4 regions of the Phycicoccus sp. DTK01 genome follow, and region 4 is predicted to be linked to each of the others. Evidence: predicted binding sites of a transcription regulator. Region 4 holds the regulator's gene; each other region holds the start of a gene.
The links. Region 4 encodes LexA, which represses DNA repair genes until DNA is damaged. Its sites were predicted from a motif close to TCGAACANNTGTTCGA; they were not measured.
Positions count from the first base shown of each region.

Region 1: a site for LexA is predicted at 6,029-6,044, ahead of J3473_RS09960 (alpha-ketoglutarate-dependent dioxygenase AlkB). Genes of this name have one in related genera too.
Region 2: a site for LexA is predicted at 3,738-3,753, ahead of J3473_RS02495 (DUF222 domain-containing protein). Genes of this name have one in related genera too.
Region 3: a site for LexA is predicted at 2,903-2,918, ahead of J3473_RS14645 (HNH endonuclease signature motif containing protein). Genes of this name have one in related genera too.

Region 1 covers NZ_BOPU01000003.1:517,979-525,238, reverse strand. The annotation lists gene J3473_RS10000 (metal ABC transporter ATP-binding protein) at 1-390, shown strand, start outside; gene J3473_RS09995 (metal ABC transporter permease) at 387-1,397, shown strand; gene J3473_RS09990 (Fur family transcriptional regulator) at 1,394-1,804, shown strand; gene J3473_RS09985 (isoprenyl transferase) at 1,821-2,627, opposite strand; gene recO (DNA repair protein RecO) at 2,624-3,349, opposite strand; gene J3473_RS09975 (DNA-3-methyladenine glycosylase) at 3,648-4,484, opposite strand; gene J3473_RS09970 (hypothetical protein) at 4,536-5,231, shown strand; gene J3473_RS09965 (SDR family oxidoreductase) at 5,253-5,933, opposite strand; gene J3473_RS09960 (alpha-ketoglutarate-dependent dioxygenase AlkB) at 6,065-6,691, shown strand; gene J3473_RS09955 (iron chaperone) at 6,707-7,051, opposite strand; gene J3473_RS09950 (VOC family protein) at 7,071-7,260, opposite strand, start outside.
Region 2 covers NZ_BOPU01000001.1:544,044-551,303, reverse strand. The annotation lists gene J3473_RS02510 (hypothetical protein) at 1-85, opposite strand, end outside; gene J3473_RS02505 (amidohydrolase) at 146-1,699, shown strand; gene J3473_RS02500 (hypothetical protein) at 1,822-2,259, shown strand; gene J3473_RS02495 (DUF222 domain-containing protein) at 2,290-3,726, opposite strand; gene J3473_RS02490 (GNAT family N-acetyltransferase) at 3,832-4,413, opposite strand; gene J3473_RS02485 (lysine 5,6-aminomutase subunit alpha) at 4,541-6,148, shown strand; gene J3473_RS02480 (OAM dimerization domain-containing protein) at 6,145-6,936, shown strand; gene J3473_RS02475 (hotdog domain-containing protein) at 6,933-7,260, shown strand, end outside.
Region 3 covers NZ_BOPU01000007.1:34,840-42,099, forward strand. The annotation lists gene J3473_RS14635 (DUF2877 domain-containing protein) at 1-529, opposite strand, end outside; gene J3473_RS14640 (CdaR family transcriptional regulator) at 606-1,922, shown strand; gene J3473_RS14645 (HNH endonuclease signature motif containing protein) at 2,951-4,531, shown strand; gene J3473_RS14650 (helix-turn-helix transcriptional regulator) at 4,577-5,665, opposite strand; gene J3473_RS14655 (hemerythrin domain-containing protein) at 5,768-6,610, shown strand; gene J3473_RS14660 (hypothetical protein) at 6,653-7,042, opposite strand; gene J3473_RS14665 (2'-5' RNA ligase family protein) at 7,039-7,260, opposite strand, start outside.
Region 4 covers NZ_BOPU01000001.1:46,894-54,153, reverse strand. The annotation lists gene J3473_RS00290 (vitamin B12-dependent ribonucleotide reductase) at 1-430, opposite strand, end outside; gene nrdR (transcriptional regulator NrdR) at 488-985, opposite strand; gene J3473_RS00280 (hypothetical protein) at 1,281-1,466, opposite strand; gene J3473_RS00275 (hypothetical protein) at 1,651-1,818, shown strand; gene J3473_RS00270 (cobalamin-binding protein) at 1,829-2,680, opposite strand; gene J3473_RS00265 (N-acetyltransferase) at 2,737-3,318, shown strand; gene J3473_RS00260 (hypothetical protein) at 3,536-3,715, opposite strand; gene J3473_RS00255 (LysM peptidoglycan-binding domain-containing protein) at 3,987-4,388, opposite strand; gene lexA (transcriptional repressor LexA) at 4,639-5,355, shown strand; gene J3473_RS00245 (DUF4259 domain-containing protein) at 5,383-5,805, opposite strand; gene J3473_RS00240 (succinylglutamate desuccinylase/aspartoacylase family protein) at 5,815-6,810, opposite strand; gene J3473_RS00235 (RimK/LysX family protein) at 6,810-7,260, opposite strand, start outside.

The sequences.
Region 1 (7,260 bases), on a different contig from region 4:
GTCGCCTCACTCTCCGGCGGGCAGCAGCGCCGGGTGCTCATCGCCCGCGCCCTCGCCGGGCACCCCGACCTGCTCGTGATGGACGAGCCGACCGCCGGCGTCGACCGCGCGAGCCAGGACGCCCTCGCCGCGACCCTCCGTGACCTGGCCGCCGACGGCACGTCGATGCTCATCGTCACCCACGAGCTCGACGCCCTGCGCGACGTCGTCTCCCGCATCGTCTGCATGGACGACGGCCACCTCGACTTCGACGGTACGCCGCCGCAGTACGCAGCCCACCTCGCGGCGCACGCCCCCGGCGCCGGTCACCACCACGACGACCACCACCACCCGACCCGCCCCGCGCCGGTCGGTGGCCCCTTCGACGCGCCCCGGGAGGTGCACCCGTGAGCGAGATGCTCGCCCTGGACTTCATGCGCCAGGCGTTCGTCGCCGCGCTCCTCGCCGGGATCGCCGCGCCGCTGGTCGGCACCTTCCTCGTCCAGCGGCGGATGTCGCTCATCGGCGACGGGATGGGTCACGTCGCCCTCGCCGGCGTCGCGGTCGGCATCCTCACCGGGTCGCAGCCCGTGCTCACCGCCCTCGTCGCGGCGGTGCTCGCCGGGGTCGCCATCGAGCTGATCCGCGCCAGCGGCCGCACGAGCGGAGACGTCGCGCTCGCCGTGATGTTCTACGGCGGCATCGCGCTCGGCGTCGTGCTCATCGCGCGCTCGTCGGCGAGCAACCCCTCGAACCTCACCGCCTACCTCTTCGGGGCGATCCTCACGACGAGCGGCGGTGACCTCGCCCTGCTCGCCGCGCTCACCGTCGTCGTGCTCGTCGTGACGACCGTGCTGCGACAGCGGTTCTTCGCGGTCGCCAACGACGAGGAGTACGCGCGCTCGGCGGGCCTGCCGGTCCTCGCCTACAACCTCGTGCTCGCCGTGCTCACGGCGGTGACGGTCGTCGTGTCGATGCGGATCGTCGGGCTGCTGCTCATCAGCGCGCTGATGATCGTCCCCAACGCCACGGCGCAGCTGCTGGCCCGCAGCTTCGGGGCGAGCGTCCGCTGGGCGGTGCTCGTCGGCGTCGTCTCGAGCGTCGGCGGGGTGGCGGTGTCGTACGAGGCGGGCACGCCGTCCGGCGGCACGATCGTCCTCATCGCCATCGGCCTCTTCCTCACGGTCACCGTCGTGACCGGGCTCGTCGGCCGCGCCCGGCGGGCCGCGCACCGCCGCGCCGAGCGGCACGACCACGAGCACGGCCCCCGGTGCGGCCACGACGCCGTCGAGCACGACGACCACGTCGACTACCTCCACGACGGCCACCGCCACGCCGCCCACGAGGGGCACTACGACGAGCACGGCCACCACCACGCACCCGAGCACGACCGGCCGCAGGAGGCAGGGACCCGATGACCGAGCAGACGCAGGCCGCCCGCCGGCCCACCCGCCAGCGCGCGGCCATCGCGCAGGCGCTCACCGGCACCGTCGAGTTCCGCTCCGCCCAGGAGATCCACTCGTCGATGGCCGGCGACGGCACCCGCGTCGGGCTGGCCACGGTCTACCGCAACCTCCAGGCGATGGCCGCCGACGGCGAGGTCGACGTCATCCGCACCGCGGACGGCGAGGCGGTCTACCGCTCGTGCGCGACCGACGACCACCACCACCACGTCGTGTGCCGCTCCTGCGGCCTCGCGGTCGAGGTCACCGGCGACGCCGTCGAGCGGTGGGCCGAGGCCGTGGCCGCCGAGCACGGCTTCACGCAGGTGCGCCACACCGTCGAGATCGACGGCCTCTGCGCGGAGTGCGCCGCACGCCGCTGACGCCCGTCGGCCGGGGTCAGCCGGCCGGGGCCTCCGGCACGCCGGGGGCGTCGACGGCGCCGCCGTACCGCCGCTCGCGGTCGACGTAGGACTCGACCGCGGCCCAGAGGTCGCGGCGGTCGTAGTCGGGCCAGAGCCGGTCCTGGAAGACCATCTCGGCGTAGGCGCTCTGCCACAGGAGGAAGTTGCTCGTGCGCTGCTCACCGGAGCTGCGGACGAAGAGGTCGACGTCCGGCATGTCCGGCTCCGGCAGGTAGCGCGCCACGGTGCGCTCGTCGACGCTGCGCGGCTTGAGCCGGCCCGCGGCGACGTCCTGCGCGAGGCGCTGCACGGCGTCCCCGATCTCGGCGCGGCCGCCGTAGTTGACGCAGAAGTACAGCGTCAGGCCGGTGTTGTGCCGCGTCATCTCCTGGGCCGTCTCGAGCTCCTTGATGACCGAGCCCCACAGGCGCGGCCGCCGGCCGACCCAGCGCATCCGCACGCCCCACGCGTGCAGCTGGTCGCGGCGGCGCCGGATGACGTCGCGGTTGAAGCCCATGAGGAAGCGGACCTCGTCCGGGCTGCGCTTCCAGTTCTCGGTGCTGAAGGCGTACGCCGACAGGTGCGTGACGCCGACCTCGATGGCGCCCGCGACGACGTCGAGGAGCGCGGCCTCGCCGGCCTCGTGGCCCTTGGTGCGGGCGAGCCCGCGCTGGTTGGCCCAGCGGCCGTTGCCGTCCATGACCACGGCGACGTGGCGCGGCATCCGCGACGCCTCGATGACCGGGGCCTGCGCGCCGCTGGGGTGCGGGAAGGGGCGCTCGTAGGGGGTGGGGCCGCTCACCGCTCCACCATACGGAGGCTGCGGATACCGCGTTCGAGGTGCCACTGGAGGAAGGCCGCGGTGAGACCGCTGCCCTCGCGGCGCTGCCGCTGGTCGGCGTCGTCGGCGAGCGCCCAGTCCCCGGCGAGGAGCGCGGCGAGCAGGCGCAGCGTGTCGGGGTGCGGGGCGGTCGAGCCGGGCGCGCGGCAGACCGGGCAGACCGCGCCGCCGGCCGCGACGTGGAAGGCGCGGTGCGGGCCGGGCGCGCCGCACTTGGCGCAGTCGTGGAAGCTCGGGGCGTAGCCGCCGATGGCCATCGCCCGCAGGAGGTAGGCGTCGAGGACGAGGCCGGGGTCGTGCTCGCGGTGGGCCAGGCTGCGCAGCGCGCCGGCGAGCAGGAGGTACTGCTGGAGGGCGGGCTCGCGCTCCTCGGTCAGCCGGTCGCAGGTCTCGAGCACCGCCGTGGCCGCCGTCCACGCGGGGTAGTCGCGGGCGATCGCCTCGCCCCACGGGTCCATCGTCTCGACCTGGGTGACGGTGTCGAGGGTGCGGCCCTCGTAGCACTGGAGGTCGATGTGCATCCCCGGCTCGAGCCGCGCCCCGAACCGGGAGCGGGTGCGGCGCACGCCCTTGCCGACGACCCGGAGCTTGCCGAGGCGCCGGGACAGGACGGTGACGATGCGGTCGGCCTCACCCAGCTTGTGGGTGCGCAGGACGATCGCCTCGTCGCGGTAGAGGGGCACCGCACCATCATCCGCCCCCGCACCGACATCCCCGGCGCCGCCCCGCCGACGACCCCGCCCCGGACATCCCCGCACGTGCGGGGTTGTCGCTGTCCCTCCCTCTCCCGGCGCACGCCAGGCCCGCACGTGCGGGGTTGTCGCGGCCCGGCGCCCACCCAGCGCACGCCAAGCCCGCACGTGCGGGGTCGTCACGGCCCGTCGACGACCTGCACGCGACCGTGGCGCACGACGTGGGGTCATCGCCCCCGCTCTGGCGCCACGAGGGACGCCACCATCCGCGCCCCGGCGTCCGCCGGTGTCAGCGGGGGTCGAGGGCGTGATGGGTCCACAGGTGCACGACGGCGAGGCTGCGGTGTGGCGCCCAGGCCTCGGCCAGCCGGGCCGCCTCGCGCGCCGGCACGCCGCCGAGCGCCTTGCGCAGGACGAGGTCTCCGGGCAGGAAGACGTCGGGGTCGCGCAGGCAGCGCATCATCACGAGGTCAGCGGTCCACGGGCCGACCCCCGGCAGCGCGAGGAGCTCGGCCCGCCGCGCGGTCCGCAGCGCCGGGTCCGGCTCGGCCTCGAGCGACAGCCCCCCGGCCACCGCGGCGCCGAGGGCCAGGAGCGTGCGGGCGCGGGCGCCGGTGACACCCACCGCTCGTTGCAGCTCGTCGGGGTCGGCGGCCGCGAGCGCCATCGGCTCGACGGCCAGCAGCGCCGCCAGCCGGGTCGCGAACACCCGGCCGGCCGCGAGCGACACGTGCTGCCCGAGGACGACGTTGACCGCGGCGGCGAACGGGTCCGGCGCACCGGGGACACGCACGTGCGGCCGGGCCCGGACCAGCGCCCCGAGGACGGGGTCGTCGGCGAGCGCCGCCACCCCCGGCGCCGGGTCGAGGTCGAGCCCGAGCCACCGCCGCCCCGCCATTAGGGCGCCCGCCGCCCCCGGTCCCCCCGAGCGCAGCACCGGCGCACCGGACCCCGGCAGCACGACCTCGAGCCACCCGTCCCCGACCGACCGCCGGTGGATGCTCCCGCCGGGCTCCACCGTGGTCGTCTCGACGCCGTCGACGGCGTGCGCGACGAGCCAGGCCCGCAGCGCCGGCACGTCGACCGGCGCGGACACGACCTCCTCGGTCAGGGGCGGGACGGGCACGCGACCATCCAACCCCACCCCGGCGACACCGCTGCGCCCTACGCTGCCGGGATGACGGAGCAGCCGTTCTTCGACCCGTGGCCGGAGCCGGAGGAGCACGAGCACGACCAGCCCGAGTACGACATCCCGTGGATGCCCCCGCGGCACGTCGTGGGGGTGACCGTCCCCCTCGACGTCGAGATCTTCACCGGCCCCGACGTCGTCGTCCGGGCGACCCGGGCGCGTGCCTTCTCGCGGGGTCTCGAGATCGAGGTCGAGGCGTGGGTCCGACCCGGCGCCACCCGGCCGGTCGACGACGTCGCGCACGGCTGGGAGCAGCAGGAGCCGCGCTTCGGCGTCCGGCTCGCCGACGGGACGCGCCTCGGCCACCGCCCCCCGCACGGGCCTCCGGACGAGGACGCCGGCCCCTCGACCCTCGCGCAGACCGGCGGCCAGGGCGACGCGCTGCGCTCGAGCCGCTCGTGGTGGCTGCATCCGTTCCCCGACGGCGACGCGCTCGAGCTCGTCGTGCGCTGGGACCACCTCGGCGTGCCCGAGAGCGCGGCCTCCCTCCCCCTGGCACCGCTGCGCGAGGCCGGCACGCGCGAGCACGTCCTCTGGGACCCGCCTCCGCCGCCCGGCGCGGACGGGGTCGGCTGGTTCGCCTATGCGCCGATGTCGGGCGCCGCGTACGGCTCATCGCTGGCGATCACGTGGGACGACGACGAGGACGAAGAGGCCCGCGAGCGCGCCGACGAGGAGGAGTAGGCCCGCCCACCACGACCGGGCTCAGGCGAAGTCGCCGGATGCCACCTCGGCCGTGCGCTGCCAGATCGCGTCGAACACGACCTGCGCGACCCGCTGGGGCTCGAGCCCCTGCGGGAGCGACGGCGCCGTCCCGGCGAGCGGGCGCGTCGCGAGCCCGGTCTCGGTGTGCGGGGGCCTCAGGTCGATGACCTGCACGCCGCTGCGGCGGGCCTCGCGGGCCAGCGCGCGGTCGGCGGCGGTCAGGGCCGCCTTGGCCGCGGCGTAGGCGACCATCCCGGGCAGCGGTGCCTCGGCGACGACGGCGCTGATGTTCGCGAGGTAGCCCTTGGTCTCGGCCAGGGCGGGCAGCACCCGGCGCGCGAGGAAGAGCGGGCCGATGACGTCGGTGAGGAAGAGCTCCTCGATGACGGCGTCGTCGGTGTCGACGAGCGTCCCGAAGGCGACGACGCCCGCCGCGTTGACGACCCCGTCGAGCCGTCCGTGCTCCTGGCGGCAGTGCGCGACGAGCCGGTCCCCCAGCGCGGCGTCCCCGATCTCGCCCACCACCTGGGTCGCCCCCGGGACGGCCTCGTCCAGCCGACCCGCGTCCCGTCCGACCGCGACGACGGTGGCTCCCCGCTCCTGCAGCCCCCGCGCGACCAGCCCGCCGAGCACCCCCGAGGCACCGACGACGGCCACGACCTGTGCGTTCTCCTCGCTCATGGCGCCACTCTCGCAGCGGGCGCCGCGCGCCCGCGGGCACGGACCCGGCGCCTCCGGCGCGCGTCGAACGTGGGGCGAGACCGTGGGGCGAGATCGTGGACACGTGTTCGATTCCGGGCTACGCTCACGACATGGCAGTGCTCCAGGGCTCGCTCCTCGACCTCGCCGACGGCATCGAGGTCCGGCCGCTCGGCGACTCGGTGCGGCGCACGGTGCTCGACCACGGCGCGTGGGTCGACGAGCGCACCGGATGGGTCGGTGGCGCCGACGAGCTCTACGAGGCGCTGCGCCGTGACGTCCCGTGGTTCGCCGAGCGGCGGCAGATGTACGACTCGGTCGTCGACACCCCGCGCCTGCTGTCCTTCTACGGGGAGGGCGACCCGCTCCCCCACCTCGCGCTCGAGGAGGCCCGCGACGCCCTCTCGGCGCACTACGCCGCCGAGCTCGGGGAGCCGTTCGTCACCGCCGGCCTGTGCCTCTACCGTGACGGGCACGACTCGGTCGCGTGGCACGGCGACCGCATCGGGCGCAGCCGCAACCAGGACACGATGGTGGCGATCCTGTCCGTCGGCGCCCCGCGCGACCTCCTGCTCCGCCCGCGCGAGGGCGGCGCCTCCCGCCGGTTCGCCGCCGGGCACGGCGACCTCCTCGTGATGGGCGGCTCCTGCCAGCGCACCTGGGACCACGCCGTCCCGAAGACCGCGCGCCCCGTCGGTCCGCGCATCAGCATCCAGTTCCGGGTGCGGGGCGTGCGCTGACGCGCGAGGAGCCGTTCAGCCGCGGATGCTCGCGACGCGGAACTCGACGACCCTCCGGACGAGCTCGAGCGGCAACGGCCGGTCCAGAGGCAGCTGCACCGAGCCCTTCCCCTGCCGGTAGGCGGCGAACTCCTCCGCGAAGGCCTCGTGCCCGTTCGGGGTCGCGTAGAAGCCGACGTGCCGCTCGAACCCGGCGAAGTAGACCAGCGGCTTCTTGTCCAGCTTGTACGCGGGCATGCCGTAGGCCATCGACTCGACCGCGCCCGGCGCCACCTCGCGGACGACCCGGCGCATCGCGTCGAGCCGCTCGCGCACCTCGCCCTCGAAGCCGGCCAGGTACTCGTCGACGGTGTCGGCCATGGGGGCTCCTCGGGGGCGGTCAGTCGGTGAGGACGACGCGGTTGCCGTCGGGGTCGGCGAGCCGCAGGATGCGCACGCTGCTCGCCTGCTCGACACCCTCGTGGGCGACGCCGGCCGCGGTCAACCGCGCGGCGACGGCGTCGAGGTCGAAGACGGTGACGGTGCAGCCGGAGCGACCCGCCGCGTCGGGCTCGCGCCAGACCTGCAGG
Region 2 (7,260 bases), 500 kb from region 4:
CGAAGGAGCCACGACCGACCAGGTGCACCGTCAGCCGGTTGGTCACGTGCTTGTTGACGGACCGGAGGGCGTTCGGGAACGGCACGACACCATCGTGGCCCCGTCCCCGGCACGGCGCCAGCGTCCGGGATCCTAGAGTGGCGCCGTGCCGACGACCCTGTACCGCAACGCCCGTGTCCGCACCCCCGAGCACCCGGCGTGCACGGCGCTCGTCGTCGGCGACGACGGACGCGTGGCCTGGCTCGGCGACGAGGCCGGGGCTGACCGGCACGCCGACGCGGTGGACGCCGTCGTCGACCTCGGCGGGGCGCTCGTCCTGCCCGGGTTCGTCGACGCGCACGCTCACGTGTCGCACACCGGCCTCGGGATGCGCGGGGTGGACCTGTCCGGGACGCGCACCGTCACCGAGGCGCTCGACCTCGTCGCCGCGGCGGCCCGCGAGCTCCCCGGCGCACCGGTCTTCGCGCACGGCTGGCAGGAGCAGGACTGGACCCGCGAGCGGGCGATGACGGCCCTCGAGCTGGACCGTGCCACCGGGGGAGGGGTGGTGTACGCCTCGCGCATCGACGGCCACTCGGCGGTCGTCTCGACCGCGCTCGTGGCCCTCTCCGGGGCCGACGCCGTCGACGGCTGGTCGGCGAGCGGTTTCGTCGTGCGGGACGCGAAGAACGCCGCCCGGTCCGCCTTCGACGCCTCCCGCAGCCACGCCGACCGGCGCGAGGACATCGAGGTGGCCCTGCGGACGGCGGCATCCCTCGGAATCGTGTCCGTGCACGAGTGCGGCGGACCGCTGCTCACCTCCGCCGAGGACTTCGCCGACGTCCTCGACCTCGGCCGCCGGGCCGACCTGCCCGAGACCGTCGGCTACTGGGCCGAGGCCGTCACCGAGCCGGGCCAGGCCCGTGCGCTGGCCGGGCTGCACGGAGCCGTCGGGCTCGGGGGCGACCTCAACATCGACGGGTCGATCGGGTCGCACACGGCGCTGCTGCGCGACGACTACCTCGACGAGCACGGCTGCCGCGGGACGGCGTACCGCGACGCGGCCGGGGTCCGCGACCACGTGGCGGCGTGCGCCGCCGCCGGGGTGCAGAGCGGTTTCCACGTCATCGGCGACGCCGGTCTCGACCTCGTCCTCGAGGGGTACGTGAAGGCCGCCGAGCTGGTGGGGGAGGAGACCGTACGCGCCTCGCGACCGCGCCTCGAGCACGCCGAGATGGTCGACGCCGACGGCATCGCGACGATGGCCCGGCTGGGGATCGCCGCCAGCGTGCAGCCGGCCTTCGACGCGTACTGGGGTGGGCGCGAGGGGATGTACGCCGCGCGCCTCGGGGCCGAGCGCGGGGTGGCGACCAACCCGTTCGCGTCGTTCGGCCGGGCGGGGGTGCGACTGGCGTTCGGCGCCGACTCCCCGGTCACGCCCTTCGCCCCGTGGGTCGCCGTCCGGGCCGCGGTCGAGCACCGCGACACCGCCGAGCGCATCGACACGGCGACCGCGCTCGCGGCCCACACCGTCGGCGGCCACGACCTCGCCGGGCGGGACGGTGGCGTCCTCGCGGTCGGAGCGGCCGCCTCCTTCGCGGTCTTCTCGGTCCCGGCCTACGCCGCGGACGACCTGCCCGCGCTCGGCGGCGGTGCGCCGCTGCCGGAGTGCCTGCTCACCGTGCGTGACGGGGTCGTCCTGCACGACGCCTCGGCCTGAGCCCCACGTCGCTCGGCGCGTCCGGTCGGTTCCCGTCGCGCGCAGGCTGGCGCCGTGCAACGCTTCGGCCGTCGCGTGCGTCCATGGCACGAGGACCACACCACGGCAGCGGGGAGGCAGTCATGAGCGACGGCGGCGCGAGCGGCGGGTTCGACTCCGGGTCGAGCGGGGGAGGCTTCGACTCCGGCTCGTTCGGCGGAGGCGGCTTCGACTCCGGGAGTGGCTCGTTCGACCCCGGTCCCGCCGGAGGCATCGACCACCACGGGATGCACGGGGTTCACGGGGTGCATGGCCACGGGATCCCGGGGATGCACGGCGCTGAGTCACCGCTGTGGACGCACGAGCAGCAGATGCGCCACCACCGGTCACGACGGTCCGGGGGCAGCATGCCGACGAGCCCGGTCGGCATCGTGCTGTTCGTCGTCGTCGCGATCATCGCGCTCGTCGTGTTCTCGAACATCGCCTCCCGCTCTACCGAGGTCTACCCGGGCGTCCCCTCGAGCGAGGTGTTCGACGACGGCTCGGGCGACGTGCCGTTCGACCTCCCCGAGGAGCCCTGACGTCGCCGCCCCGCGGCGTCCACCCGCGCGTCAGCGCTGCACGCGGTGCTGGGGTTCGGTGGTGCGGGTGGCGCCGTCGGGGCCGTGCCAGGTGACGGTGCCGTCGGGGGTGAGGCGGGGTCGCCACCGGCTCTGTTGCTTGAAGCGGTGGTGGCGTCGGCAGAGGTCCTCCAGCCCGGTCGGGGTGGTCTGGCCGACGGGCCAGGGCCTCACGTGGTCGAGGTCGCAGCGTTCGGCGGGTCGGGTGCAGCCCCACATCCGGCACGTCCCGTCCCGGGTCTTCACGAACTCGCTGATCGCCGTCGAGGGCTTGTACGCGGCGGTCGTGAGCGATGCCAGCGTGCCGGTGTCGGCCTCGAGGACCGCGCGGGCCACCTCGAACGGCAGCAGCTTGAGGAGGTTGGCGAGGGTGGCGGGGTCGACCCAGCCCAGACCCGGCAGCTGCGTCCCCGACACCGCATACCCCGGCGACACGACCGCTTGCGTGTAGGCGAGGTCGCCGTCCAGCTCGGCCGGCTCCTCCAACCACGACAGCTCCTCGCGCGAGTCAGCGTCGAGGTCGCCGTACCGGACGACCTCCCCGGTGGTGGCGTCCACGAGGGTGTCCTCGTCGTCCCACTCCACCCGGAACCTCGTCCCGCACTGCTCCTCGGGCGCCGGCCGGTCCGTGACTACAGGCACCCCGAGGGTGACCTGCGCCGAGACCTTGACGTTGCGCAGCACGAGGTCGGCCAACGCGTCCGCGCGCGACTCCGGCACCGACAGGCCCTCGTCGACCTGCCGGTAGCCACCGGCCAGCTCCTCCACCGCCGCCCACATCGCCGAGGACGTCGCCGTCGGCAGGGACGCGAACCACTCCGTCAGGCCGTCCTCACCCGGGCACACCTCCACCCGCCGCCCCTTGCGCGTCCGCGCCACGTGCGCCGCGACCTGGTCGGCCGCCACCCGCGTCGCGACCCGCCGCGCCTCACCCGCGACCCGCGCCGGGTCCATCGATCCCAGCCGGGGCGCCAGTGCCTCGTCCACCTGCCCGCAGGCCTCGGCGTCCAGACCGGCGCAGGCGTCGATGACCTTGTGCGCCGACGCCGCCGGGACCTCACCGGCCAGCAACAGCTCCAGCAGCCGCGGGAAGCACCCACCCAGCGCCGCCCCGAGGGAGACCTTGCGCGAGGCCAGGCCCTCGGTCAGCCCGGTCGCCAGCGCCATCTGCGTCGAGGCCATCTGGTCCATGTACCCCAGCGGGTGGATGCGCTCGGTCCCCAGCAGGGTCAGCTCGAACCGGGCTCCCCAGGCCCCCGCCAGAGCCGTCGCGCCCTCGGCCGCGTTGACCACGCCCTGCAGCTGCCCGGCCAGCGCGAACGCCTCGTCCTCCGACAGCGACTGACCCGACTCCGCCAGCTCACGACCCAGCCGCGCGCACTCCTCGCGCAGCCCCGCAATGCTGCGGGAGAGGGTCTCGGTGTCCATGCCTCAGTGTACCGAACACGTGTTCGACGGGCAAAGGTCAGTAGGCATCTGTGGACAACGAATATCCGCCCACGACAGCCGGTTTCGAGCGGCCCTCAACGACGTTCAGCGCGCTTTCCGTTCCATCCACTCCTCGCGCAGCAGGGCGTAGGTCAGGCCGTCGACCCACCCGAGCTCGGCGTGCCAGGAGTCGCGGACGCCGTGCTGCTCGCGCCGCATCCCCGCCTTCTCCATGACCTTCCACGAACCGATGTTGTCCGCGAAGCAGCCGGCCGTCACCCGCCGCAGCCGCAGGTCCTCGAACGCGATCTCCAGGAGCACCACCAGCGTGCGGCTCGCGAGGCCTCGCCCGTGCACCGCGGGGTCGAACAGGTACCCCACCAGCCCCTCGGAGCGCAGGTGCTCGGTGCCGCCGTCCTGACCCATGCCGTCGAGGACGTCGACGAAAGCGGTCCCCGCGACGCGCCCCTCGTGCTCGACGGCGAGCGGCAGGGTCCACTCCGGTCGATCCCGGAGGCGCTCGAGCATCTCGGCCTCGGTCATCGTCGTGCGCAGCAGCCACCGGGCGACGTCGGGGTGGTTGCGCCACGCCATGACGGCCGCGACGTCCGCCTCGACGGCCGGGCGGAGCACGAGGTCCCCGTCCCGGCGCGGGCGGACCGGGGGCAGGCCGGGGTCGTCGCTCATCCCTCGATCGAACCAGACGGGGACGAGCACCTCCATCCAGCTCACGCGCCCGGGTCGCGCCGCGAGGATCTGCGGCGCGCGGCCGGATCCGCTACAAGTCCTGCGGCCGAATTGCTAGATTGACGCCGTGTCTTCGCGTCGTCCTGCCCTGCTCGACCTCGACCCCGCCGTCGTCCGCAAGGCCCGCAGCCTCGCACGGCGCGCCGGCAAGCCCGTCGTCGACCTCGCCCGAGCCCACACGACCGTCTCCGTCGAGCGCGCCACGCTGCGCCTGGCCGGCCTCTCGGGCGCCGACCACGAGGGCACGCCGTGGGTCAACCACCTCGTCGACGCGGTGCGCGGCGAGGTCGGGCTCGAGCACGGCGTCACCACCCCGGTCTGGGACGCCCTGCGCCGCGGCGAGGCCCCGGACCTGCTGACGCTCGCCCAGAAGGCGAGCAGCGGGGGAGTGTCGTTCCGCCTCCCCGAGGGGCGTGACCTCACCGGCTCGCGCAAGGCCGCCCGCAGCGCCGTCGCGAAGGGCGTCCGCACGGTCGACTCCCAGCGCCGCGCCCGGGAGCGGATGATCGCCAAGGTCGGTGACGCGCCGCGCACCCCGTGGGTCTACCTCATCGTCGCGACCGGCGACATCCACGAGGACATCCCGCAGGCGCAGGCCGCCGCCCGCGAGGGCGCCGACATCATCGCGGTCATCCGCTCCACCGGGCAGAGCCTCCTCGACTTCGTCCCCGAGGGCGCGACGCGCGAGGGGTACGCCGGCACCTACGCGACGCAGGAGAACTTCCGCCTGATGCGCGCTGCCCTCGACGAGAGCAGCCGCGAGCTCGGCCGGTACGTCCGCCTGACCAACTACGCCAGCGGCCTGTGCATGCCCGAGATCGCCGCCCTCGCCGGGCTCGAGCGGCTCGACATGATGCTCAACGACTCGATGTACGGGATCCTCTTCCGCGACATCAACCCGATCCGCACCTTCGTCGACCAACGCTTCAGCCGCCAGGTCCACGCGCGCGCCGGCATCATCATCAACACCGGCGAGGACAACTACCTGACGACCGCCGACGCCGTCGAGGCCGCGCACACCGTCACGGTCAGCCAGCTGCTCAACGAGTACTTCGCCAAGGAGGCGGGCCTCGAGGACTGGCAACTCGGCCTCGGGCACGCGTTCGAGATCAACCCCGACATCCCCGACAGCTTCCGGATCGAGCTGGCCCACGCCCTGCTCGCCCGTCAGCTCTTCCCGGACGCGCCCCTGAAGTGGATGCCGCCGACGAAGCACATGACCGGTGACGTCTTCCGCGGCTACCTCCTCGACGGGTTCTTCAACCTCGTCGGCGCGATGACCGGGCAGGGCATCCTCCTCGTCGGGATGATGACCGAGGCCGTCGTCACGCCGTGGCTCTCCGACCGCGACCTCGCCCTCCAGAACGTCCGCTACGTCATGGACGCGGCCGGCGGCCTCACCGAGGACTTCCACCCGCCGCGCGACGGGTTCATCCAGACCCGAGCCCGCCAGGTGCTCTCGGAGGCGGTCGACCTGCTCGACACGATCGTCACCGACACGAGCACCCGCGGCACCCAGTACCCGCAGCCGCTGCTCGCCGCGATCACCGACGGCACCTTCGGCGCGATGAAGCGGCCGCCGACCAAGGGCAAGGGCCTCGACGGCGTCTTCGTCAAGGCCGACGGCTACGACAACCCCGCGACCGCCCTCCTCGAGGAAGGGGCCACCCGATGAGCGCGACCCCCACCCCGGCCACGCCCGGCCCCCTCGTGCGCCCCTACGGCGACACGACCGGCGACGGGATGGTGCAGGTCTCCTTCACCCTGCCGCTGCCGCACGACAAGCGCGCCGAGGGCGCCGCCCTCCAGCTGGCCGCGAAGATGGGCATGAGCCCGGCGCTGCTCGTCCACGCCAAGGCGATGGGACCGCACTTCACGTTCTTCGTCGTCTACGGCTCGGTCACCCACCTCGTCGACCTGCGCGAGGTCCAGGTCGTCGAGCGCGAGTTCCCGCTGCTCGGCTCGGCCGAGGTCAACCAGGCGATCCGGAGCCACCTGGGGCGAAAGCTCGTCGTCGTCGGCGCGTGCATCGGCACCGACGCGCACACGGTCGGCATCGACGCCATCCTCAACATCAAGGGCTTCGCCGGTGAGAAGGGCCTGGAGTACTACCGCGAGATGAAGGTCGTCAACCTCGGCGCCCAGGTCCTCGTGCCGGAGCTCGTGGCGAGCGCCCGCGAGGTCGGCGCCGACGCGGTCCTCGTCTCGCAGGTCGTCACCCAGAAGGACGCCCACATCCACAACACGACGACGATGTCGGCCGCCTTCCGCGAGGCGTTCCCCGCCGGGGAGGTGCCGCTGCTCGTCGTCGGCGGCCCCCGCTTCGAGGAGGGCTCGGCCTCGGCGCTCGGTGTCGACCGCGTCTTCGGCCGCGGCACCACACCCGGCGAGGTGGCGTCCTACCTCGTCCACGAGCTCGTCGCCCCCCGCACGAGCACCGACCCCCGAGGAGAGCAGCGATGACCCGAGCCGAGGTCGGCCGCACCGTCACCCACCGCCGCTACGTCCCGTACTCGCACGCGCACTACGCCGGCAACCTCGTCGACGGCGCGTACAGCCTCGCCGCGTTCGGCGACGTCGCCACCGAGATGTGCATCGTCACCGACGGCGACGAGGGCCTCTTCGCCTCCTACTCCGACGTGCAGTTCCGCGCGCCGGTGCGGGCCGGCGACGTCATCGAGATCGAGGCCCGGATCGTCCGGGTCGGCAGCCGCTCGCGCGAGATGGAGTTCGAGGTCCGCGTCGTCGGCCGTGGCGCCCCGGAGCGCGGGGAGTCGGCGGCCGACG
Region 3 (7,260 bases), on a different contig from region 4:
GGTGCAGGAGGAGTGCGCCGGCGAGGGCGTCGTCCCCGCTCGGGGTGAGCCCCGGCCCGCGGCCGACGAGGGCGCGGACGGCGACCTCCGGCTCGGCATCGGAGACGGCGCCCGCGGTGCCGGCGACGAGCCATCCCGGAGCCTCCACGGTGGCGGCGGCCAGCAGCGCGGCCACGCGGCCGTCGTCGAGGCCGAGGTGCCCCGTCGGCACGCGCGCCGGACGCCAGGTGCGCCGCGCGACGACCGTGGCTGTGGGCAGGCGCACCCTCCCCTCGCCGACGAAGACCGCGTCCCCCGGGGCGAGGGCGGCGACGTCGAGGGGCTCGGTGACCCGCAGGGCCGACGGGAGGGCGACGGCGTCCGGGCCGAGCACCGGGAGGACGCGCCCGTCGAGCCGCAGGTAGACGCCGACGCGGCCGGCAGCGAGCACCTCGGCGCGTCGGGGCGGACCGTGGACGAGGTCGGCGGTCAGCGGCGAGACCGCACCGGCCAGCACGCGGGGCGCGGCGGTGGGGTCCGGGATGGGCATACCGAGACGCTAGTGACGCCGCTAGAGTGCCCGGATGGTCAGAGTTGCCAACGATGGGCCCGATCGCGCACAGACCTTGCCAGCCGTCCCGCCGGAGCAGAGCGCGGACCCGGTCGAGCTCGCGGCCCTCGTCGAGCACCAGCGGGCCCTGCTCGCCCGCGAGGACGAGGTGCACCGTGTCCTCGTCCACGTCGTGCTCGACGGCGGGGGGCTGGCGCAGGTCGCCGAGGCCGTCGCCGGGTTCTTCGGCGGCGCGGCGACCGTGACGACGACCGACGGCCGCCTGCTGTCGCAGGCTGGCTCGCTCGACGGCGTCGACGACGTGACCGACCTCGCCTGCTTCGACCGCACCGGGCGCCTGCTCGTCGAGGACGAGCCCGTCGGCTGGCGCGACCCCGACCGCGGCGCCGACCCGACCCGCGCCTTCGTGCGCATCGTCGCGGGCTCGTCCGACCTCGGGATGCTCGGCGCGTACTCCCCCGGTCCGGCCCTGTCCCGCACCGACGTCCACATGCTCGAGCGGGCGGCGACCGTGGCGGCGCTGGCCATCACGAAGGAGCAGGCGGTCGCCGCCGTCGAGGGCAAGTACCGCGCGGAGTTCCTGCGCGACGCCCTCGCCGGGCGCGCCGGTGACCCCGCGGACGTCGCCTCGCACGCGGCGTCCCTCGGGTGGCGGGTCGACCGGCCGCTCGTCGTCGTCGCCGCCGAGACCGACGAGGACGACTCGGCGACGACCCGCAGTGCCGAGGAGGTGCGCGGCCTCCAGGACCGATTCGTCCGGGCGTGGACCCAGGCGGTGCGTTCGCGCGACACCTCCGTGGCCGTCGCGGGGTTCAGCCAGGAGGTCGTCGTGCTCCTGCCGGTCGACGAGGACGCCGACACCGAGGCCGTTCTGCGACCCGTGGCAGAGCTCGCGCGGGTCGTCCGCGGCGACGGCGGCGGCGGGAGGCGCACCTTCACCACCGGTGTCTCGCGGCTCGTCACCTCGCCGGCCGACCTGCCCCGCGCCTACGACGAGGCGCTGACGGCGGTGCACGTCGGGCGCCAGGTGCACGGCGACTCCGGGCTCGCGCACTTCGACGAGCTCGGCATCTACCGCCTGCTCGCGCTCGTCCCCGACTCGGCCGACCTGCGGCGCTTCGTCACCGAGAGCCTCGGCGAGCTCGCGACCGACGACGTCCCCGAGAACGCCGACCTGCGCAACACCCTGTCGGTGCTCATCGACACCAACCTCAACGTCGCCGAGACCGCGCGCCGGCTGTTCTTCCACTACAACACGCTGCGCTACCGCATCGCCAAGCTCGAGCGGATGCTCGGCCCGTTCACGACCGACCCCCAGCTGCGCCTCACGCTCGCCCTCGCGCTGCGCGTCCACCGCATGAAGGGCCTCTGACAGCCAGACGCTGCCGATGGGAGACCAGTGGGGCGTCCGAGGGTGCCGTGACAAGCATCTCCGGGCGAGCATCTCCAACGGGCGCACAGCGTGTATCCGCTACTGCAGGTTCGACGTGCACATCTGCTCACGCCGCTCTGAGCGAGGTCGGCCGGCGGCGGAGTGGGGCAGGTCGACTCAGGGCAGAGAGACAACCCAGTCGTCACCGAGGCACGGCTGCTCCGTCGTGGCCAGCTCCTCGCCGGTCGGTCCCCAAGCGACGTAGGAGACGCCCGCGGCGCAGCCATGCGAGTCGGTGGCCACGGGAACCTCCTCCGTGTCGCCGGGCTGGACCGTGACGCCGGAGCCAAGGCCCGCGGTTCGTGTCCCGACGCTCAGGACCACACCCGTCTGGTTGCGAACCGCCATGGTCGGCGTCGTGATGACCCACGTCCTCAGGCCGCACGGAGACCCCGTGCGCGCGATGAGCTCGCCACGCGCGTTGATGACTTCCAGCGGCGCCCATCGACTGCAGTTGTCTCCGTACGCCAACCCCGTGGCCACTTGCAGTCCCGGTTCGATGGGTTCACCAGTCCGAGCAGGCGTGGGTGAGAGGAAGACGACCCGAATCGTCTCCTCAGTGCCGTTGCGGACGTTCAGCCCACCGATCTCTGGGCTCTCGCACCCGGAGAAGACCGCGACGGCCAGGGCCAGAGCGGCGCCTGTCCGCGCGCGCGGACAGCGAGCTGGCGCCGACCGGTGACCGCCAGATCGCATCGTGACGCGACGTCGCCACCACTCACCCGCCCCGTGTCGTCGCCAGACAACCATGTCGGCATCATGGCGTACTCACGAAGCCCCGACACCGCCTTCCGCTCACGACGTCGACCTGGCCGACGCCGAGGTTGATTGCGCCCAGGTGCGATCATCCAGGCTGATCCCTTCGGACATGATGGAAAGCACTGGCCGACAGCATGATTGGACGATCTCGCTCTTGCGGTTCGAACAGGCTTTCGATAGACTGGGACCCTCGCAACGAGGGGGTGCTCATGCTCGACCCGGCACAGGTCACAGCGGCCGTCCTCGCTGCCCGCGAGCTCCTCGTCGAGACCCAGCCCCCGACTCCGGTCGGTGGCTCGCTCGGCGACTGCGCGGCTCTCGTCGGCGAGCTGCAGGCCCTCGTCAACGTCGCGACAGCGTTGCAGGACAGCGCGATCGTCGCCCTGGCCGCGCTGGAGACCGAGATCGAGGAGGACGGCACGCTCGTGGGGCGCCGTCGTGCGCCGGGGCACGTCGCCCTCGACGCGCCGGCCATCGTCTCCGGCGTCCTGTGCCTTTCGTCCGTCGCCGCGGAGCGTCGGGTCCGCGACGCCGTCCGGCGCGCGGCCGACGGCCCGGACGGGACCGGCACCCACACCGGGCTCGGCGGGCTGCACGACGCGATGGCCGCCGGCCGGCTCGACGCCTTCCGCGCCCAGGTCGTCGCCCACGAGCTCGAGGAGGTGCCCGCCGACGTGGCCGCGACGGTGGTCGCGACCATCAACGAGCACCTCGACCGCGATGCCGCGCCGGTGCTGAGGCGGCGGGTGCGCCGCGTCCTCAGCCGCATCTCGCCGGACCTGTTGCGGCAGCGCGCGATCCGTACCCGCTCGGAGTCCTCCCTGCAACGGTGGGTCGACGAGCCGGGCGTCGACACCTGGCACGGCACGTTCCCGTCCGAAGAGGCCTGCGCGGCGTGGGCGGCCATCGACCGGCTCGCCCAGCAGTACGTCGCCGACGGGGTCTGCGACCGCATCGACCGCGCCCGCGCGAAGGCGCTCACGGACCTCGTCATCGGACAGGCCACGATCGACGTCCGGGTCGTCCTTGCCACTCCGAACGGGTCCACCGCTGCCGCCGAACGGAACTCAGTGGAGCCCGCCGCCGTCGTCTCGGACGCCGACCTCGTCGAGGTCACCGGCCTGCGCCCCGGCGCCTCGGTCCTCGTCCCCCGCGGATGGCTGGCCGCGGCCCTCGACCGCAGCGGCGGCACCGACGCTGCCGACGCGACGCCCCTCCTCCGCTGCGACCCGACCACCGGCGCGCCCGTCGATCCCGAGGACACCCTCGCCACCGCGGCCTACCGACCCGGCGCCCGGCTGGCGGCCTTCGTCCGCGACCGCGACCAGCACTGCCGCTTCCCCGGCTGCCACGTCGCCGCCCGGTTCTGCGACCTCGACCACGTCGTCCCGTTCCCCACCGGGCCAACCAGCGCCTCGAACCTCGTCTGCCTGTGCCGTCGGCACCACCGCACCAAGCAGCGCCCAGGCTGGCGGGCCGTCCTCCACCCGGACGCCACGATGACCTGGACCGACCCCACCGGCCGGGTCCGGACCACCCATCCGCCCGACCGGCTCGGTCTCACCGTGCTGCCGGACACCGGGACCGATGCCAGTCCCCCGCCCCGCGGCATGCCGCGGCTCGTCCTGCCCGACGGCCCCCACTCGGCCGTCGAGCACCAGCTCGAGCACGCGCACCGCGCCCCGGCCTGCCGCGTCCACGTCGTCCGCCCGCGCGTCCCGATGACCTGTGTCGTCCGGCCGCGCCACCGGTCACGCCGGCCGACGTCGACCGCCCCTCCCCCCTTCTGACGTCGACGCACCGCGAGAGGCGTGCCCAGCCGGTCGGCCCGTCGGTCACTCCAGGACGAGCCGCGCGGTCAGCTCGCGCCGGCTCGACACCCCGAGCTTGGCGAACACGGACTTCAGGTGGTCCTGCACGGTGTGGGGCGAGAGGTGCAGCGACGCGGCGATCGCCCGGGTGTCCAGCCCCTGCAGCACGAGCACGGCCACGTCCTCCTCGCGCCGGCTCAGCCCGTGGGCGGCGAGGGCCATCCGGCTGACGGCCGAGCGCGGGGCGGCGTCGATGCTGACGACGATCCGGCCCGCGGGGGCGAGGTCCGTGGGTCCGCCGGGGGTCAGCGGCGCCGCTCGGACGCTGAGCCAGCGCCCGTCCGTCGTCCGCACCTGGCTCTGGAACGGCTCTCCCCCCGCGCGCGTGGTCGCCACCACCGCGAGGACGCTCGCCGGCAGCGACCCCGACTCGAGGCCACCGAGCTGCTCGATCGCCGCCTGCGTGCCGGGCGTGGCCAGCGTGGGGCGGTCCGCGTCGTCCACGACGACGACGGCCACCCCCGGGTCCGCGGGGCCGGTCGGGCCGGTCGGGCCGGTCGCGGGCACCGGCCGGAACAGGCTGCGGCGGATCGCCGAGGCGATGGTCGGGCAGGCGGCGCCGAGCTCGTCGGCCTCCGCCTGCGTGAAGGGCGGGTCGCCCGGCCCGCGGTACACGCCGAGCGCTCCCCAGCTCGCGCCCCGGCTGACGAACACGGCGCGCAGCTCGTCGGTGAACCCGAACCGCGGGTGCATGAACTCACGGTGCCGCCGACACGTCTCCGGACGCCCGTCCGTGTCGACCCACAGGGCCCCCACCGGCGGGTCACGCCGCGCGAGGTCCGCGAGCTTGTTGACGTCCGGCCCGCCGTACTCCGACGCCGAGAACTCCTCGTCGCCCACCCCCAGCGAGCGGGTCTTGGACGCCCAGGTGACCACCCCCGAGGCGGGATCCGTGAAGGCGAGGCACGCGAAGTCGTAGGGGGCGTGCGCGGCCACCGCCGCGTAGACCCGCTCGGCGAGCACGGTCGGCTCCAGGGTCGGTGCGAGCGACTCCTCCAGCCGGTCGCGCAGGCTTCGCCACCGGCCGGGCCTCGCCACGCGGCCGGTCCCCATGGCCGTAGTCTCGCCCCGGCCGACCCCGGACGGAGCCGAAGGCGCACAGGTCCCCACCTTTCTGGGATGGGCCCACGCCCCCGCACACCGGACGCTCGTGCCATGGACACCACCTCACGACAGACCCTCGGCCTCATCGACCTGACCCCCGCCCACGCTCACGCTCACGACAGCGACTGCTGGTGGGACCACCGCGCCGCGCGCTGGGCGTGCGCCCTGCCCTCGTCGGCCTCGGACGCCGGTGACGAACCGACGCCCCCCGTCGCCACCACCCGGGACGCGGCACCCGCCCCCGGCGTCGACGTCCGCGACATGCTCGTCGTGCACACCGCGCTGCTGCGTGAGCTCCGCCTGGCCGCGCCCGCGGTCGAGCGGGTCGCGCACGGGGACCGCCGGCAGGCCCGTCGGGTCGAGCAGCACCTCGCCCTGCTGGCCGACGTCCTGCACCACCACCACAGCGGCGAGGACGAGCTCCTCTGGCCCGTCCTGCGTCCCCGTCTCGCCCCGCCGCACGCCGCACTGCTCGACGTCGCCGAGTCGCAGCACGAGGGCATCGACCACGCCCTCGAGCGCGTGGCCGCGGCCCGCCGGGACTGGTCGCCGGAGGCGGCGAAGGGCTCGGGGGCCGTCCTCGCCGCCGCGCTGCGCGAGCTCCACCTCCTCCTCGCGGAGCACCTCGAGTTCGAGGAGCGCCACCTGCTCCCCCTCGCCGCGGTCCACCTCACCGAGGCCGAGTGGCACGCCGTCGGCGCCGCCGGGGCGGCGGGCGTGCCCCGGAGTGCGCTCCCGCTCGTCGTCGGCATGTTCGCCTACGAGGGCGACCCGGAGGTTCTCGCGACGATGCTCCGCTCGGCGCCGCTCGTCCCGCGGGTGCTCGTCCCGAGGATCGCCCCGCGGGTCTACGCCCGACGTGCGCTGGCGGTCCACGGCACGACGCGCCCCTGACGGCGGCCGGGAGGCCGCGGCGCCACGCCGGGGTGCGGAGGCTCAGGCGTCACGCAGGGCGGCCTCGAAGCCGTCCGGGTCGGCGACCGTGAACGTGGCGCCGGGGTGCCGGATGGTCCCGGTCGGGTCGATCGCCGGGACCGGCCGGTGGAACGAGACGCAGACTCCCCGCGAGCCGTTCGTGGCGAAGGTGACGCCCCGGTCCGTGAACGACAGGTGCGGCGGACCGGCGGTCTTGACGAACGCGTAGCCGCCCGACTGCTCCACCCCCGCCACGTTGGCGAGCGAGGAGTCGAGGGTCCACCACGAGAACCGCGCCCGCAGCCGCCCGTCGCCCACCTCGACCCAGGTCGTCGCCGGCAGCACGCCGAACGGCAGCCCGGCGATCCGGTAGCGGGGGTCGAACGCGAAGTCGAAGCGGCGGGACGTCATCCGTCGACGCTACGGGCGCCGGCCGGATCGCGGGGCGGAGTGAGCTCCTCGGTCTCGCGGGCGACGGAGTCCCAGTGCCGCGCGGCGTCGAACACCACCTCGCCCGGCCCGTCGTCGAGCAGCGCGAGCGCCTCCCCCACCTGGGATGCCGACAGCCGCCGGCCGAGCGTCACGTGCGGGACCCACCGGCCCGGCTCGACGAGCGGCGACGACACCGG
Region 4 (7,260 bases):
ACCAGACCGGCGAGTTGAAGCTGAACACCTGGTGCAGCAGGGCGTAGGTCAGCTCGTGCTCGAAGATCTCGGCGTCGTCGGCGTTCGAGAAGTAGTCGTAGTCCTTGCCCGCCTTGACGTAGGTGAGGACGACGCGGTCGATGAGCTGCTTGAGCCCGGTCTCGCGCTCGGGGGTGCCGACCGCGCCGCGGAAGTACTTGGTCGTGACGATGGTGGAGGCGTTGACGCTCCAGAAGTCGGGGAACTCGACCCCGCGCTGCTCGAAGATCGTCTCGCCGGTCTTCCAGTTCTGCTGGACAACGTCGCGCTTCTCCCAGGTCACCTCGTCGTAGGGGTGCACGCCCGGGGTGGTGTAGATCCGCTCGATCTTCACCCCCTTGCCCTTGGCGGCCTTGCGGGCACCTGCACGTGCTCCGGCGACATCGGTCATGCCTCTTCCCTTCCTTCTGCCCCTCTCGCGGGGCGGTGGTGACCTGGTGGTGCTGTTCTACTGCTGGGGTGTGACAGGCGCGGTGGCCTGCGGTTCCTGCGCGGTCGCCTCGCGTTCGGCGCGCAGGAGGGTGATGGCCGACTCGAAGTCCTCGAGGGAGTCGAAGGCCTGGTAGACGGAGGCGAAGCGCAGGTAGGCGACCTCGTCGAGCTCGCGCAGCGGCTCGAGGACGGCCAGGCCGACCTCGTGCGCGTCGATCTCGGCCGAGCCCGCGCTGCGGATCGACTCCTCCACCTTCTGGGCGAGGATGGCGAGGTCGTCCTCGGTGACCGGGCGGCCCTGGCAGGCCTTGCGGACACCGACGAGGACCTTCGCCCGGCTGAACGGCTCGGTGGCGCCGGAGCGCTTGACGACGCTCAGGCTGGCGGTCTCGACGGTGGTGAACCGGCGGCCGCACTCCGGGCACTGGCGGCGGCGGCGGATGGCCGCGCCGTCGTCGGTCGTGCGGGAGTCCATGACCCGGGAGTCGGTGTGCCGGCAGAACGGACAGTGCATGACGGCGGGCCTCCCCCTGTGGACGAAACGGTGGACTCTCGTGTGAACAACCTGTGGAGAACCGGCATTTCGTGTGCACAAGATGTGGACGAACTACAGCGGTGTAACCACTAGATGTTGTGGCTCATCGTGCCATCCGCGTGACCCGCGACGCAACAGGGGGAGGTCGAAGATCGGCCGTTCGGCTGTTTGCGCAGGTCAGCGGGGGTGTGGACGTCTCGGCGAGCCTCCTCGACGGCGTGTCGCACCACCACCAGTGGGACGGGTGTGACGCCGGAGGCACCAGATCTGGTGGTCACTCCCCCGGCGCACCGCCCTGGTGGACCAGCGCCGCGATGACCGCGCCGTGCCAGTCACTCGGCCCCGCACTCCCCCGCGCGCCGGCCCCGCAGCCGCACTCCCAGTGCCACCGGCCACGGGCGTCGCACCCGACGACCGGGTGGTGGCTGCGGCGGGCGGTCCGCCGACGGAAGGTGCTCATGGCCCTCAGGAGGCCCCGGCGCGCGCGGTGATACGGGCATCGTCCGTTCGGCCAGGTCTGCACCGCCGAACACCCGGGGCGCGCCGACTTTGCCATTCCTTGACCAAATCCTGATGCGACTCTGGTGAATGTCAGGGAGAAGTCGGGGGCAACGCGTCTGGGAGGACACGTGATGGGGTACACCATGGAAGGCCCTCTGGGCCGCTACACCGAGGGCGCGACCTCGCGTCGCGAGCCGGGCCACGGCCCCGCCTCGCCGCTGCTCGACCTCCTCCTCGTCGGCGTCGCGGCGCTCGGGCGTCGCACCCAGGCCGCGCACGACGACGAGGACCACCGGCTGCGCCGCCACTGACCCCCGGGGCTCACCCGCACGGGTGCAGGAGGCCCGCCAGCTCCTCGACGCCGTCGACGAGCCGCGGCCCCGGCCGCGCCCACAGCCCGTCCGCGTCGACCGCGTGGACGACGACGCCGTCGGGCAGCACCCCGGTCGCGACGAGCGCGTCGGCCTGGCGCTGCGCCCCCTCTTGGTCGTAGCCGCAGGGCGCGACGACGACGACCTCCGGCCTGGATGCGGCGAGGTCCTCCCACCCGATGGCGACCGACCGCTCCCCCGCCGCCCCGAGGACGCACTCGCCGCCGGCGAGCTGCACCATCTCGGGGATCCAGTGCCCCGGCGCGAACGGCGGGTCGGTCCACTCGAGCACCGCGACGCGCGGCCGCCGGCGCCCCGCGACATGGGTACGCACGGCGTCGAGGCGCTGCCGCAACGTCTCGACGAGCGCCGCTGCCTCCGTCTCGCGGCCGACGGCCGCCCCCACCGCGCCGACGGAGGCGAGGACCTCCTCGAGCGTGTGCGGGTCGACGGTGAGGACCTCGGCGCGGCAGCCGAGGTGGCGCAGCGCGGCGTCGACGGTCGAGACGTCGAGCGCGCAGACGGCGCAGAGGTCCTGGGTGACGACGAGGTCGGCGTCGAGGTCGGCGAGGGCGCCGGCGTCGAGGTGGTAGAGGTCCTCGCCGCGCTCGACGGCGGCGCGCACCGCGGCGTCGATCTCGCCCGGGGCCAGGCCCTCGGGCAGCGCGGAGGTGGAGACCACCCGGCGCGTGCGCGCCTCCGGCGGGAAGTCGCACTCGAAGGTCACGCCGACGACGTCGTCCCCCGCCCCGAGGGCGAAGAGGATCTCGGTGGCCGAGGGGATGAGGCTGACGATGCGCACGCCCCGACCCTACGGAGGTGGTGGCGCGGTGTCGGTGCGCGGTGCTTGGCTGCGACATGACCACCTGGGAGACCCACCCCGTCACGCCCGACCGCTTCGAGGACTTCGCGGACGTCGTCAACCCCAACCGGCGTGCGACGCACTGCTGGTGCCTCTCGCACCGACTGCGGCAGCGCGAGATCGACGAGCTCGGCGACGGCAGCCGCGAGCAGGCCGCCCGCCGGCTCTGCGAGCGCGAGGTGCCGCCGGGGGTCGTCACCTACCGCGACGGCGTCCCGGTCGGGTGGTGCAACATCGGCGCGCGCAGCGACATACCGCGCCTCGTGCACTCGACGAGGATCCACCCGGTCGACGACGTCCCGGTGTGGAGCATCGTCTGCGTCGTGGTCCGCGGCGGCCACCGGCGCCAGGGGGTGACGGCGCACCTCATCGAGGGCGCCGTGGCCTGGGCGGCCGAGCAGGGGGCGCCGGCGGTCGAGGCCCACCCGGTCGACCCCGGCGAGCGGCGGATGGACCTGACGATGGCGTTCGTCGGGACACGGGCGATGTTCGAGCGGGCCGGCTTCGAGGAGGTCGGCGTCACCGACGCCACCGCGAGCGGGATGCCGCGCCTGGTCATGCGGCGGACCCTGGCCTGACCCTCGGCCCGTCAGCGCCGGGGACGGCCGATCCCCCCACCCGGACCCGGTCGGGGGTCGGAGTGGGGGGACCTGCGGTGCCCCAGCGACGTGAGGGCCGCGGCCTCCCTGCAGACGACAGCCAGCGCCGCCCGCTCCGTCGTCGCGTCGGTGGAGAGCCAGCGACGACGAGGGGGTGCGACCCGGGGACCCTCTGTGTATCCCCGGGCCGCACGTCTCATTCCCCGGGGCTCTGGCTGTGGTGCACGAGTGCCGCCGTGTAGGCACCGTGCCAGCCGCCCGAGGTGGCGGACCCGCGCGCTCCGCAGCCGCACGACCAGAGCCACCGGCCCTGGCCGCCGCACTGGACGACCGGGTGGTGGGTGAGGCGGTAGGAGCCGCGACGACGTGTCCGCATGCCCTGAAGTCTGTTCGTGCACAGGGGGGTCGCGCAGCGCCGGAGGGCGCCCGCGGGCCGATGGGCCCCGGAGGTCCGACAGGTCGGGGGATGCCCCCTCCCCCGTTCGGCCGAGCGTGGCGCGCTTGACAGGGGTGAGCGGCCGGCACCGACCCGGCACAGCACGGAGGGCGCCGTCTCCTCTGCACGGGAGACGACGCCCTCCGGCGTCCGAGTCGGGTCGAGGGACTCGGGGATCGTGGTGCGCCCGACCGGACGCCCCCGCGGCGGCTCAGCCCGCGGGGACGACCAGCTGCTGGCCGGCGCGGATCTGCGCAGTGCTCAGCCCGTTGGCGAGCTGTATGGCGACGATGCCGTCGCTGATGGACATCGAGGGCAGCTCACGGGACGCGATCTCGGACAGCGTCTGGCCGGGCGACACCGACACGGTGTGGGCCGGCTCGACGGCGCCCGCGCCCCCGAGGCCGCGCAGGCCGAGGGCCGCCGCCAGCGCGAGGGTGGCGAGCACGAGCAGCACGAGGCGGCCGCGGCGGGTGATCCGCAGCGCCGGCTGTGCGGCGCGGGCCGCACGCCCTCCGGTGGCGCCGCCCTCGAGGACGACGAGCCGCGGGCGGCGCGCCGGCACGGGGCCGGTGTGGCCGAGGTCGGTGGGGTCCCAGGCGATCGCGCTCATCATGTCCTCCATCCCGGCGGCCGGGGCCACCGTCGAACCGGTGTTCGATAGAACGTCTGTACGAGTTATAGCACGCACGTTCGAGGCGGACAAGACACGCGTCGAACACATGTTTGAGTTCGAGGCCCGTCGCTCGTAGGATGTCCGCATGCAGATCAGACTGCATGTCACCACCGACAGACCGTCTGACCTGCGAAAACACCGGTCAGGCCCCCCGTCGGCACGGGGCGGCCGCAGCGAAGGGGTCGAGATGGCACGTCCGAGGAACGCCGACATCCACGAGATGCCCGACCGCGGCGACGGCGGGGACCTCACCCACCGCCAGCGCAAGATCCTCGAGGTCATCCGCAACGCCGTCGACCGGCACGGCTACCCGCCGAGCATGCGCGAGATCGGCGAGGCCGTCGGGCTCACCTCCCCCAGCTCGGTCGCCCACCAGCTCTCGGCGCTGGAGCGCAAGGGCTTCCTGCGTCGCGACCCCAACCGGCCGCGCGCCATCGAGGTCGTCTCCCCCGACCGCCAGGGCTCCGGCTACCGCCGCCCCGAGGCCGACGAGGTCGTCGACGTCACCGGCGAGGGCGACGAGCGCCCCGAGGCCTCCTACGTCCCGGTCCTCGGCCGGATCGCCGCCGGTGTCCCGATCACCGCCGAGGAGGTCGTCGAGGACGTCTTCCCGCTGCCCAAGCAGATCGTCGGCGAGGGCAGCCTCTTCCTGCTCAAGGTCGTCGGCGACTCGATGGTCGACGCGGCCATCTGCGACGGCGACTGGGTCGTCGTGCGCCAACAGCCGACCGCCGAGAACGGCGACATCGTCGCGGCGATGCTCGACAACGAGGCGACGGTCAAGACCTTCAAGCGGCGCGACGGCAAGGTCTGGCTCATGCCGCACAACCCGGCCTTCGAGCCGATCGACGGCGACCACGCGACGATCCTCGGCAAGGTCACCGCGGTCCTGCGCCGCGTCTGACCCCCTCGACCGGGGCGGCCGCGGCGCTCAGTCGTCGCGGTCGCCCAGCCAGGCGAGCGCCCGTCGGCACCCCCCCACCGCCTCGTCGGCCAGACCCGCCTCGTCCCACAGCTCCCACCACTCGCCCTCCCGCGAGCGGATCGCGTGTCGAAGCACCCTCCGCGACTTCTCGACCAGCTCCTCGTCGTCGGGCAGGGGCTGCTCGGCCAGCCACTCGGGGAGGTACGGCTCCCCCGCGGCCTCGCGCGGGCTCAGGCTCGCGCCGACCGCCGCCGCGGCGGCCAACGCCTCGCTCAGCTCCGGGGCGTCGGCGCTCCCCGGCGACGCAAGGACGGCGTCGAGGACCGCGAGCACCCGGCTCGCGCGGTCGTCGGGGGCTGCGTCCTCGAGGTCGTCCAGCAGGTCGAGGGCGTCGTCGTTCTCGAAGGGTCCGGTCCCGGTCGCTCCCATGCGACCAGCCTAGGACCCGGCGGTCGCCGGCGGGGTGGGCTCCTCGACCTCGGCGATGTGGACGACCGCGTCGCCGGAGTTGACCAGCGGCGCCTCGGTGCGCCCGACGACGATGCCGGAGCGGTCGGCGTGCACCAGCCGCACCCGCTTGCCGAGCGAGTCGAAGAGGCCACCGAGGCGCGCCCCGCGCTCGACGCGCTCCCCCAGCGCGACCTCGAGGTGGAGCATGCCGGTGCCGCGCGCCCGGACCCAGCCGCTGCGGAACGACACCGCCGACGGCGCCGGCGGGTCCTCGGCGACCGGCTCGGTCATCCCGAGCGCGGCGAGCACGCGGCGCACGCCGAGCACGCCGGCGTCGACGGCCCAGCGGTCCATCCGCCAGGCCTCGCCCGCCTCGTAGAGCAGGACGGTCGCGCCCCGCTCGCGGGCGGCGTACCGGAGCGAGCCGTCGCGCAGCTTCGCGTTGAGCATGACGGGGGCCGCGAAGGCCTCGGCGAGCGCGCGGGTGCGCGGGTCCTCGAGGTCGGCGCGGACCTGCGGCAGGTTGGTGCGCCGGTCCGAGCCGGTGTGCAGGTCGATGCCGACCTCGCACTTGTCGACGACCTCGGACATGAACAGGTGCGCGATGCGCCCGGCGAGCGAGCCGCGCGGCGACCCCGGGAAGGAGCGGTTGAGGTCGCGGCGGTCGGGCAGGTATCGCTGCCCGGCCGAGAAGCCGAGGACGTTGACGATGGGGACGGCGATCAGGGTGCCGCAGAACGCCTTCGGGTCGAGCCCGGCGACGACCTGACGCACGACCTCGACCCCGACCGCCTCGTCGCCGTGGATGGCGGCGTCGACCCAGACGGTCGGCCCCTCCTCGCGCCCGTGGACGACCCGGACGGGCAGCTCGACGTCGGCGCCGGTGACCAGACGGGTGATCGGCAGCGACACCGACTGCGTGCGCCCGGCGCGCACGCGCACGTGGCCGATCTCGAAGGAGGGTCGCAGGGGGCGCCGGGCCATCAGGCCCTCCCCCGGTTGCGCCGGCGCATCGCGAGCGGCGGACGGCCGCCGAGGTAGGAGCGGCCGGGGTCGACGGCGAAGCCCTGGCGCAGCGCCTCGCGGCCGACGAGCATCCGGAAGCCCATCTCGTCGCGGCGCGCGAGCGTCATCTCGGCGGCGACCGTGCGGCCCATGAGGACGAGGTCCATCGCGACGACGAGCCGCTCCTCGGCGTGGCCGGAGGACGAGCGGACCTCGCGCACGTCGAGCACGGGGCACTCGCACTGGACGGCGTCGGCCTCGGAGCGCTGCCACGGCTGGATGCGGAAGCGGGCCCACCGCTCGCCGTCGCGCTCGAGGTCCTCGAGGTCGAAGGCGTGGATGGACGAGGACCGCGCGCCGGTGTCGAGCTTGGCCTTGACCCACGGCACGCCGACCGCCGGGAGGCTGACCCACTCTCGCCAGCCCGCG